2 regions of the Streptomyces sp. NPDC048473 genome follow, and region 2 is predicted to be linked to the other one. Evidence: riboswitches for the same ligand, from Rfam matches in the RefSeq annotation. Region 2 holds a riboswitch; the other holds the start of a gene.
What was found. Region 2 has a riboswitch for cyclic di-AMP ahead of ACGFU7_RS28080 (transglycosylase family protein). Riboswitches for the same ligand answer to the same signal wherever they lie in the genome.

Region 1: another riboswitch for cyclic di-AMP. It lies ahead of ACGFU7_RS04460 (NlpC/P60 family protein); the one in region 2 lies ahead of ACGFU7_RS28080 (transglycosylase family protein).

The regions. Positions count from the first base shown of each region.
Region 1 is NZ_JBICXE010000002.1:253,254-258,258, forward strand. It holds gene pcrA (DNA helicase PcrA) at 1-1,968, opposite strand, end outside; cyclic di-AMP (ydaO/yuaA leader) riboswitch at 2,226-2,391, shown strand; gene ACGFU7_RS04460 (NlpC/P60 family protein) at 2,390-3,538, shown strand; gene ACGFU7_RS04465 (hypothetical protein) at 3,616-3,969, opposite strand; gene ACGFU7_RS04470 (NlpC/P60 family protein) at 4,326-5,005, shown strand, end outside.
Region 2 is NZ_JBICXE010000020.1:94,020-99,024, forward strand. It holds gene eno (phosphopyruvate hydratase) at 1-1,008, opposite strand, end outside; gene ACGFU7_RS28080 (transglycosylase family protein) at 1,313-2,047, opposite strand; cyclic di-AMP (ydaO/yuaA leader) riboswitch at 2,051-2,222, opposite strand; gene ACGFU7_RS28085 (transglycosylase family protein) at 2,522-3,469, opposite strand; gene ACGFU7_RS28090 (cytochrome P450) at 3,575-4,897, opposite strand; gene ACGFU7_RS28095 (nucleoside triphosphate pyrophosphohydrolase) at 4,907-5,005, opposite strand, start outside.

The DNA of each region.
Region 1 (5,005 bases), on a different contig from region 2:
GTGCGGGAAGACGCCGTCCTCCATGCCGGTCAGGAAGACCACCGGGAATTCGAGGCCCTTCGCGGTGTGCAGCGTCATCAGCGTGATGACACCGGAGCCGTCCTCGTCCTCGTCGGGAATCTGGTCGGAGTCGGCGACGAGCGCGACCTTCTCCAGGAATTCGGCGAGCGTGCCCGCGCCTTCCTCCTCGCCCCGCTCCTGCTCGAATTCGAGGGCGACGGCGGCGAGTTCCTGAAGGTTCTCGATGCGGGTCTCGTCCTGCGGGTCGGTGGATGCCTGGAGCTCGGCGAGGTAGCCGGTGCGCTCCAGCACGGCTTCCAGGACCACCGCCGGGCCCGCGCCCGACTCGACGATCGTGCGCAGCTCCTCCATCAGCGTGTTGAACCGCTTGACGGCGTTGGCCGACCGGGCCGCCATGCCGTACGCCTCGTCGACCCGGCGCAGCGCCTGCGGGAAGGTGATCTTCTCGCGCATGGAGAGCGCGTCGATCATCGCCTCGGCACGGTCGCCGATGCCGCGCTTGGGCACGTTGAGGATGCGGCGCAGCGGGACGGTGTCCTCGGGGTTGGCGAGGACCCGGAGGTAGGCCAGGACGTCCCGGACCTCCTTGCGCTCGTAGAAGCGCACGCCGCCGACGACCTTGTAGGGCAGGCCGACGCGGATGAAGATCTCTTCGAAGACACGGGACTGCGCGTTCGTACGGTAGAAGATCGCGACGTCGCCCGCCTTGGCGTCGCCCGCGTCGGTCAGCCGGTCGATCTCGTCGGCGACGAACTGCGCCTCGTCGTGCTCGGTGTCGGCGACATAGCCGGTGATCCGGGCGCCCGTGCCGGCGTTCGTCCAGAGGTTCTTGGGGCGGCGGCTCTCGTTGCGCTCGATGACCGCGTTGGCGGCGGACAGGATCGTCTGCGTGGAGCGGTAGTTCTGCTCCAGGAGGATCGTGGTCGCGTTCGGGTAGTCCTCCTCGAACTGGAGGATGTTGCGGATGGTCGCGCCGCGGAAGGCGTAGATCGACTGGTCCGCGTCACCGACGACGCACAGCTCGGCGGGGGCGTCGGCCTCTCCGGCCGGGCCGACCAGTTCGCGTACGAGGGTGTACTGGGCGTGGTTGGTGTCCTGGTACTCGTCGACCAGGACGTGCCGGAAGCGGCGGCGGTAGTGCTCGGCGACGTCGGGGAACGCCTGGAGCAGATGGACCGTCGTCATGATGATGTCGTCGAAGTCCAGCGCGTTGGCCTCGCGCAGCCGGGACTGGTACATCGCGTAGGCCTGGGCGAGCGTCTTCTCGAAGCCGTCCGCGGCCTGACCGGCGAAGGTCTCCTCGTCGATCAGCTCGTTCTTCAGGTTGGAGACCTTGGCGGTGAACGCCTTCGGCGGGAAGCGCTTCGGGTCGAGGTCGAGATCGCGGCAGACCAGGGCCATCAGCCGCTTGGAGTCGGCGGCGTCGTAGATGGAGAACGACGAGGTGAAGCCGAGCTTCTTCGACTCGCGGCGCAGGATGCGTACGCACGCGCTGTGGAAGGTCATGACCCACATGGCGTTGGCGCGCGGTCCGACGAGCTGCTCGACGCGCTCCTTCATCTCGCCCGCGGCCTTGTTGGTGAAGGTGATCGCCAGGATCTGGCCGGGGTGCACCCCGCGCTCGGCGAGGAGGTGAGCGATGCGGTGGGTCAGCACCCGGGTCTTGCCGGAGCCCGCTCCGGCGACGATGAGCAGCGGGGAACCCGCGTGGACCACGGCGGCGCGCTGCTCGGTGTTCAGCCCGTCGAGGAGCGCCGCGGCGTCGATGACGGGGCGGTGCGCGCCGTCGCGGTAGTACGCGTCTCTGGGTGGCGGGGGCCCGTCGAATACGCCCGCGAAAAGGTCCTCCGGCACCGCTTCGGGTGCGGAGTCCTCGGGGGGTGGCGGGGGCTCTTCCTCCGAGTGCTGGAGGCCGGCCAGGAAGCTGTCGTCAAAGAGGCTGCTCATCGCTTGTCGAGTCTAGGCCGCCGCACCGACACCCGACGGCCGCATGGCGAACCGGACCCGGCGGCCGGGCACACAAAGAGAGCGGGCACCCACGCCACGTAAGAAAATCCGGGCCCTCGTCCGCCCGCGCCGCCCCCTTTCATCAAGGTCACGAAAATGTATCGGGCATATCGAACATCGACCTTCACAGCAGCACCACGGGTTGGCTAGCGTGCTCGACCGGGCGGCCCGTACCCCCTGAGGCGAACCACGCCGAGCGGGCACCCACGCCGAATCCGTGCTGCCCTCGCGGGAGTTCGGAACCGGGGACCCACACGCAGTACCGGGGTGAATCGGTCCTTATCCCCCACTCGGACCGTAGGGCAGCCTTCCGTTCCGCCCGAACCCGACAGCTAACCCGGTAGGCGGTCCACGGAAGGAGATGCCGGCCTTGGCGTCGCATCGCAAACCGCGCACCCGGGTGCGCACCACCACACCGGCCGTCGGGTTCACGACGGCGGCACTGGCGTCCGTGACCCTGCTCTCCACGCAGAGCGCCACGGCCGCGCCCGCTCCGAAGCCCAGCATCGAGGACGTCCAGAAGAAGGTCGACGACCTCTACCGGCAGGCGGGCACCGCGACCCAGCAGTACAACCGGGCGAAGGAAACCTCCGCCACCCAGCGCACCAAGGTCGACGCCCTGCTGGAGGACGTGGCCGAGCGCGCCGACAAGCTCAACGACGCCCGCAGGACGCTCGGCGCCTACGCGGCCGCGCAGTACCGCACCGGCTCCATCGCGCCGAGCGCCACCTTCTTCCTGGCCGACGACCCGCAGTCGTACTTCGACCAGAACCAGCTGATGAGCCGGATGACCGGTCAGCAGCAGAAGGCGGTCACGGACTTCCGTACGCAGCAGGCCAAGGCGTCGAAGAAGCGCGCCGAAGCGGTGCAGAGCCTGGAGACGCTGACCGCGACACAGACCACGCTGCGCACCAGCAAGCAGAACGTCCAGAAGAAGCTGGGCGAGGCGCGCGCGACACTGACGAAGCTGACCGCCGAGGAGAAGGCCCGGCTCGCGGCGCTGGAGCGCAAGAAGGAGGCGGAGGCCAAGCGCAAGGCGGAGGAACTGGCGCAGCAGCAGGCCGCCGCCAAGGCGGAGGCGGACCGCAGGGCCGCGAAGGAGGCGGAATCCGGCAGCGGTACGGGAACGGGCACCAAAACCGGCTCGGACAGCAGCGCCACCACCAAGGCGGAGAAGGCCCTCGCCTTCGCCACGGCCCAGATCGGCAAGCCGTACGTCTGGGGCGCGACGGGCCCGTCCTCGTACGACTGCTCCGGGCTCACCCAGGCGGCATGGAAGGCCGCGGGCGTCGACATCCCGCGCACCACCTGGGACCAGGTGGAGACAGGTATCCGGATCGCGACGGCCGATCTGCAGCCGGGCGACCTCGTCTTCTTCTACGACGACATCAGCCACGTCGGCATCTACAAGGGCGACGGGATGATGATCCACGCGCCGAAGCCGGGGGCGAATGTGCGCGAGGAATCGATCTACTACATGCCGATCTACGGCAGCGTGCGGCCGTCGTAGCGGCTCACACTCCTATGCCCTCAGCGGCCGGACGGGCTTGAATTCCGAGCCCGTCCGGTGGTGCGGCGCGGGCCGGCTCAGGTCCAGAGCGTGGCGATGAAGATGTTGGCGAGCGTCAGCCCGCCCACCGCCGCGAAGGAACCTTTGTCGACCTTCTCCTCGTCCCGCTTGATGTAGACGAGCGCGAGGATGACGACCAGGAGCAGCAGCTTGACCCCGATCTTGATGTTGTTCACGGTCTGGTCGTCGGCCTCGTTGAGCCCGACCAGCGCGACACCGGTGACCAGCATCGTCAGTGCGCCGTGCAGCATCGCCGGGACGAACCGGGCCGTGCCCGCGCCCATCGCCTTCATCTGGGTCAGGAAACCGCCCAGCAGAGAGGCGATACCGATGATGTGCAGGGCGACGAAGACATTGATGAGTACATCCATGGGTCCGCAGCCTAGCCCCGGCCATATCACCACTCCGCAGGCAGGTGTGACTTCCTGTCGCTTCACTCACGTCTGCACCAATTGCCTGACTCTGGTGTAATTTTCCCGATCAATCAATGACAGTGCCGCGCCAAATTCGGGCAATAGGCGTCATTACGACTCTTCCCCGTGCCCCGGGTTTAGCGTCCTGACCAGGTGACCGGCTCACCGCCGCTCCGCACCCGGACGGCGAACCGGTCACCCCGCCGAGAGATCCGGCGGCGGGCCACTCCCCCTGTTGGTGACCCGCCGCCGGACCTCCGGCGGGCCCGCCGGTAGTCCCCGGCGGGCAGTCGCCAGGAAGGACGCACGCCCCCGTGGCAGCGCACCGGAAACCCAAGCAGCGCCCGTACACCGGCTCTGCTGCCCGCACCGCAGCCACCCTCGCCTTTGCCGGGGCCGCCACCGCTGCCGCCCTGCCGGGCTCCGCACAAGCCGATCCCCGGCTCACCCCCGCCCAGGTCGGGGCGGAGATGGACCGGCTGTACCACGACGCGGAGGTCGCCACCGAGCAGTACAACGGCGCGAAGGAGAAGGCGACCGCCGCCGCCGATGCCGTCGACACCCTGCGCGACGAGGCCGCCCGCAGGACCGAGCGCCTCAACGCCTCCCGCAACGCGCTGGGTTCACTCGCCGCCGCGCAGTACCGCACCGGTGGCCTCGACCCGGCCGTACAGCTGGCGCTCTCCTCCGACCCCGACCAGTACCTGGAGCGCGCGTCGTACGTGGACCGGATCGGCGACCGCCAGGCCGCCGAGGTCGACGAGGTGGAGCGGCAGGTCGCCCGGATCGCCCAGCTGCGCTCGCAGGCCAAGGGAAAGCTGGCAGCCCTGGCATCGCGCCAGGCCGAGCTGAAGAAGCACAAGGCGACGATCAGCACCAAACTGGCCGACGCGCAGCGGCTCCTCGCCACCCTGTCCCCGGCCGAGCGCGCCGCATACGAGAGCTCGGACAGTGCGCGCGCCGCCGGCCGTGCCGACCGCAGCACCGCGCGCGG
Region 2 (5,005 bases):
GACCTTGACGAGCAGGGCGTTGGCGGAGCCCTCCTCGATGCCGCGGGCCAGGCGCTCCGGGTTGGTGACGAACAGGTCGTCGCCGACGATCTGCACCTTGGCGCCGAGCTTCTCGGTGATGACGTTCCAGCCGGCCCAGTCGTCCTCGTACAGCGGGTCCTCGATGGAGACGAGCGGGTACGCGGAGACGAGCTCCTCGTAGTACTCGGTCATCTCGGCGGCCGAGCGGGACTTGCCCTCGAACTCGTACTTGCCGTCCTTGTAGAACTCGGACGCGGCGACGTCGAGCGCGAGCGCGATGTCCTTGCCCGGGGCGTAGCCGGCTTCCTTGATGGCCTCAAGGATGAGGTCGAGCGCGGCACGGTTCGACTCCAGGTTCGGCGCGAAGCCGCCCTCGTCGCCGAGACCGGTCGAAAGACCCTTGGTCTTCAGGACCTTCTTCAGCGTGTGGTAGACCTCGGCGCCCCAGCGCAGGGCCTCGGAGAAGGACTCCGCGCCGATCGGGGCGATCATGAACTCCTGGATGTCCACGTTGGAGTCTGCGTGCGACCCACCGTTGAGGATGTTCATCATCGGGACGGGCAGCAGGTGCGCGTTCGGGCCACCGAGGTAGCGGAACAGCGGCAGGTCCGAGGCCTCGGAGGCGGCGTGGGCGACGGCCAGCGAGACGCCGAGGATGGCGTTGGCGCCGAGCGAGCCCTTGTTCTCGGTGGCGTCCAGGTCGAACATCGCCTGGTCGATCAGCCGCTGCTCGGTCGCGTCGTAGCCGACGAGCTCCGGACCGATCTGCTCGATCACGGCGAGGACGGCCTTCTCCACGCCCTTGCCGTGGTAACGGTTGGGGTCACCGTCGCGAAGCTCAATGGCCTCGAACGCACCGGTGGAGGCGCCGGACGGCACGGCAGCACGACCCGTGCTGCCGTCGTCGAGGCCAACCTCGACCTCGACCGTGGGGTTCCCCCGGGAGTCGAGGATTTCCCGGGCTACGACGACGTCGATGGACGGCACGAGGCATCTCCTTCTGGGATATGACACTGGTTGTGCAGGGTCACTTTGGCCTTGCGACAAGAGCCTAACCGGCCCGGCCCGCTCAGTCGGACGACCGCCCGTCCCCTGGGACGAAAAAGGACCCAAGAGCGCGCAGTACCGGGCAAACAGCCAGAATTTTACTGGCCAGTAACTACAACAGTTGAACGATCACCCATAGTCGCGCTCCCTACATAGGGGGTACCGCGTCACGCAGAAACCCCGGCCCGGCGCGTACGGGGGATTGCGCGCCGGGCCGGGGTGCTCGGGGAGGAGTGAGCCTGGACTACTTCGTCAGGTGCAGCTGCTGACCCGGGTAGATCAGGTCGGCGTCCTTGACGATGTCCTTGTTCAGCTCGAACAGCTGCTGCCAGCCGCCCTTGACCTTGTGGTCGGCGGCGATCTTGCTCAGGGAGTCGCCGGAGGCGACCTTGTACTCGCCGTCGCCCCTCTTGACCTTCTCGCCGGTCGGCGTGGTGACGGTCTTCTTCGACTCGGCCTGCGGGGCGGCGGAGCGGTCCGAGCGGGAGGCGGCGGGGGTCTCGGTGCGCTCGGCCTTCTTCGGCTGAGCCTGCTGCTTCGGCGCGGCCGGGGCGCTCTTCTGCTCGGTGGCGCCGGAGCCGGTGTCGACACCCGGGTCGACACCGTCGTTGGTCAGATTGCCGGCACCGGCGCAGCCCCAGGCACCCGGACCCTGCATGTCGAGAAGCTTCTCGGCGATGGCGATCTGCTGAGCCTTGGTGGCCAGGTCGGCACGGGAGGCGTACTGCGTACCACCGGCGGCGGCCCAGCTGGACTGCGAGAACTGCAGACCGCCGTAGTAGCCGTTGCCGGTGTTGATGGACCAGTTGCCACCGGACTCGCACTGAGCGACGGCATCCCAGGTGGCGACGGAGGCGGCGGAGGCGCCGGTCGCGCCCATCAGCGGAACGGCGACGGCGGTACCGGCGACACCCGCGAGCGTGACGATACGGACGGCCTTGGACGGGCGGCGGTGCTTGCCCTTGCTGGAAAACAGCATGGAACTTCTCCTCACCGACGCCTACGAGGTGAGCTGTCGGGTTCGGGCCAAGTGAGTTGCCCGGTCGCACGTCCTAGCACGCGACTTCACCCCAAGCCGGTCCTGATGCGTCTCTCGACGATCGGGCCCGGCGCTTACCTGGGTCCCCCGCTCCTGCCTACGGCGCTTTACGCGTCTGTTCCCTTCGACCGACGGCAGGATTCGGCGTGACGGTCGACGGGGCCCGCGGTGCGAGCGGTTCCGACCGTAAACATACGCAACCCTCACATTCAAAGACGGACACATCGGGCAATTCGCCCTTACTTGCATCTGGGGAACTGTCGTTTTCGCAGGTGAGGGCGGTGCGGAAGGGTCCCCTGGGCGCGACACGCCAGTTGACGCAAAGAGACCCATGTCTCACTTACGCATAAGCGGACATAGGTCCCTGAACTACCCCGGTTTTTGAGGCTCTTTTAGCTGATTTTCAGACCGCTCTCACTCGGCCTTCACGCCGAGATCGAGGCTCTGGCCAGGGAGGATGAGATCCGGGTCGGAGCCGACGACATCCTTGTTGGCCTCATAGAGCGCGGGCCAGCCACCAGGAACCTTCTGTGCATCAGCAATCGCCCAGAGGTTGTCGCCTGGGTGCACGGTGTACGTACCGTCGGCGACGGAAGCGCCCGCGTCGCGTGCGTCGGCGTCACCACGGGAGGCGTGACGACCCGCCTCGCGGCCACTGCCGCCGTTCGCGTCCTGGCTCCCCTCGGGGGCCGGCGCGCCACGGTGCTTGCCACCGACACCGTCGGACGAGTCAGATGAATCGGATGAATCAGACGCCTCGGAGGACGGCGTGGCCGACTCGGTTGCCGAAGGCTTCGGGGACGGCTTGGCCTTGCCTGCAGGCTTGTCGGTGCCGCCCGAGCCCTTCGAGCCGTCCGTGCCGTCCGAGGCGCTGTCCGACGGCGTGGCGTCATCGGACGGGGCCGCCGACGCGCTGTCAGCCGGCTCCGTGCCCTCTGTCGGCTCGGCGGAGGGCGCGGAGCCCGGGTCGACACCCGGCAGCGTCCCGTCCACCGCGAGGCCGGAGATGACCGCACAGCTGGGCCACGCCTGCGGGCCCTTGTCGTCCAGGACCTTCTCGGCCACGGCTATCTGCTGCGAGCGGCTGGCGAGGTCGGCACGCGAGGCGTACGACTCGCCGCCGTACGCCTTCCAGGTCTCCTGCGAGAACTGCAGGCCGCCGTAGAAGCCGTTGCCGAGGTCGGCGCTCCACATGCCGCCGCTCTCGCACTCGGCCACCCGGTCCCAGGTCGTGGCGTCGGCCGCGTGCGCACCGGCCGCGCCGAGCAGCGGGATGGCGATGGCCGATCCGGTCACGCCCGCGGCGACGACGATGGCGGGTGCCTGACGAGGGCGACGGTGTCTGCCGTTCGCGGAGCCCATGGGGTTGCCTTCCGTGTGACTGACGAGTGACTGGTGAGTCGAACGGTGAACCTAGCGGGACTCGAACGTGTGTCACAAGTCGATGCAGCGCAGATCACGTGAAAGTCACAGAGTTGACAGAGTGTCACCTTGCGTCGGGGCGCCCCCTGGTTCGAACTCCACGGGCAGCGTGCGCAGTCCGCGCATGATGAGTCCGCCACGCCACCGCAAATCGGTAGGTTCCACCGCAAGGCGCAGGTCCGGAAGGCGCCTCAGAAGCGTGGCGAGCGCGGTCTGTCCCTCCAGCCGGGCGAGCGGTGCTCCCAGGCAGTAGTGGAGGCCGTGCCCGTATCCGAGGTGCTGATTGTCACGCCGTGCGAGGTCGAGCGTGTCGGGGTCCTCGAAGCGTTCCGGGTCGCGGTCGGCGGCGGCGAGCACGACGAGTACGGGGTCGCCTGCCGCGATGTCCTGTCCGCCGAGCGTCAGCGGCTCGGTGGCGAACCGCCAGGTCGCCAGCTCCACCGGGCCGTCGTACCGCAGCAGTTCCTCGATCCCGGCCTCCAGCAGATCGCTCTCCCCCGCGTCGAGGGAGCGCTGCAGCCGCTCGCGCTGTGCGGGGTTGCGCAGCAGCGCGTACATCCCGTTGCCGATGAGGTTGACCGTCGTCTCGAACCCGGCGAAGAGCAGGATGAAGGCCATGGCCGCGGCCTCGTTCTCGGTGAGGTGCTCGCCGTGGTCGCTGGCCCGGATCAGCCCCGAGATCAGGTCGTCCCCCGGGTTCTCCCGCTTGCGGTGGATCAGTTCGGCGAGATAGCCGCGCATCTTCTTCACCGACCTGGCCACCCCGCCGCGCGGCCCGCCGCCGTGGCGGATCATCATGCCCGCCCAGTCCCGGAAGTCGTCCTGGTCCTCGCGCGGGACGCCGAGCAGATCGCAGATCGCGTAAATGGGAAGCGGGAACGCGAAGTCATGGATGAGGTCCGCCTTCCCCTCCGCGATGAAGCGGTCGATGAGGCGGTCCGTCAGTTCCTGCACCCGCGGCGCGAACTCGGCGACCCGGCGCGGAGTGAACGCCTTGGACACGAGGCGGCGAAGCCGGGTGTGGTCGGGCGGGTCGATGTTCAGCAGATGCGTCATCAGCTCCGCCTTGCGCTCGCCCGGGATGCCCGTCTTCCCCTTGGCGTGTGCCGGCTCGGCGTGGTGCGCCGGGTTCTTGGAGAGCCGCATGTCGGCGAGCGCCTGCCGGGCATCGGCGTACCGGGTCACGAGCCAGGCCTCGACTCCGCTGGGCAGCGCGGTCCGGTGCACGGGGCTGTGCTCGCGCAGCCAGGCGTAGGCGGGGTACGGGTCGGTGGCGAACTCCCAGGTGAAGAGTTCGGGGGCGGCGGGCTGATCGGCAGGGCAGGCGGCGGGGGGATCGGCTGGGCGGTCGGCGGGGCTGTGGTTCACCCCCCGACGTTATCCGTTGCCCTCCGCCGCCCGGATGGCGTCCCGGTAGACGCGGCCCGCGGCCCGCAGCGCGGCCTCGGGGTCGATGCCGTCCTGTTCGGCGCGTAC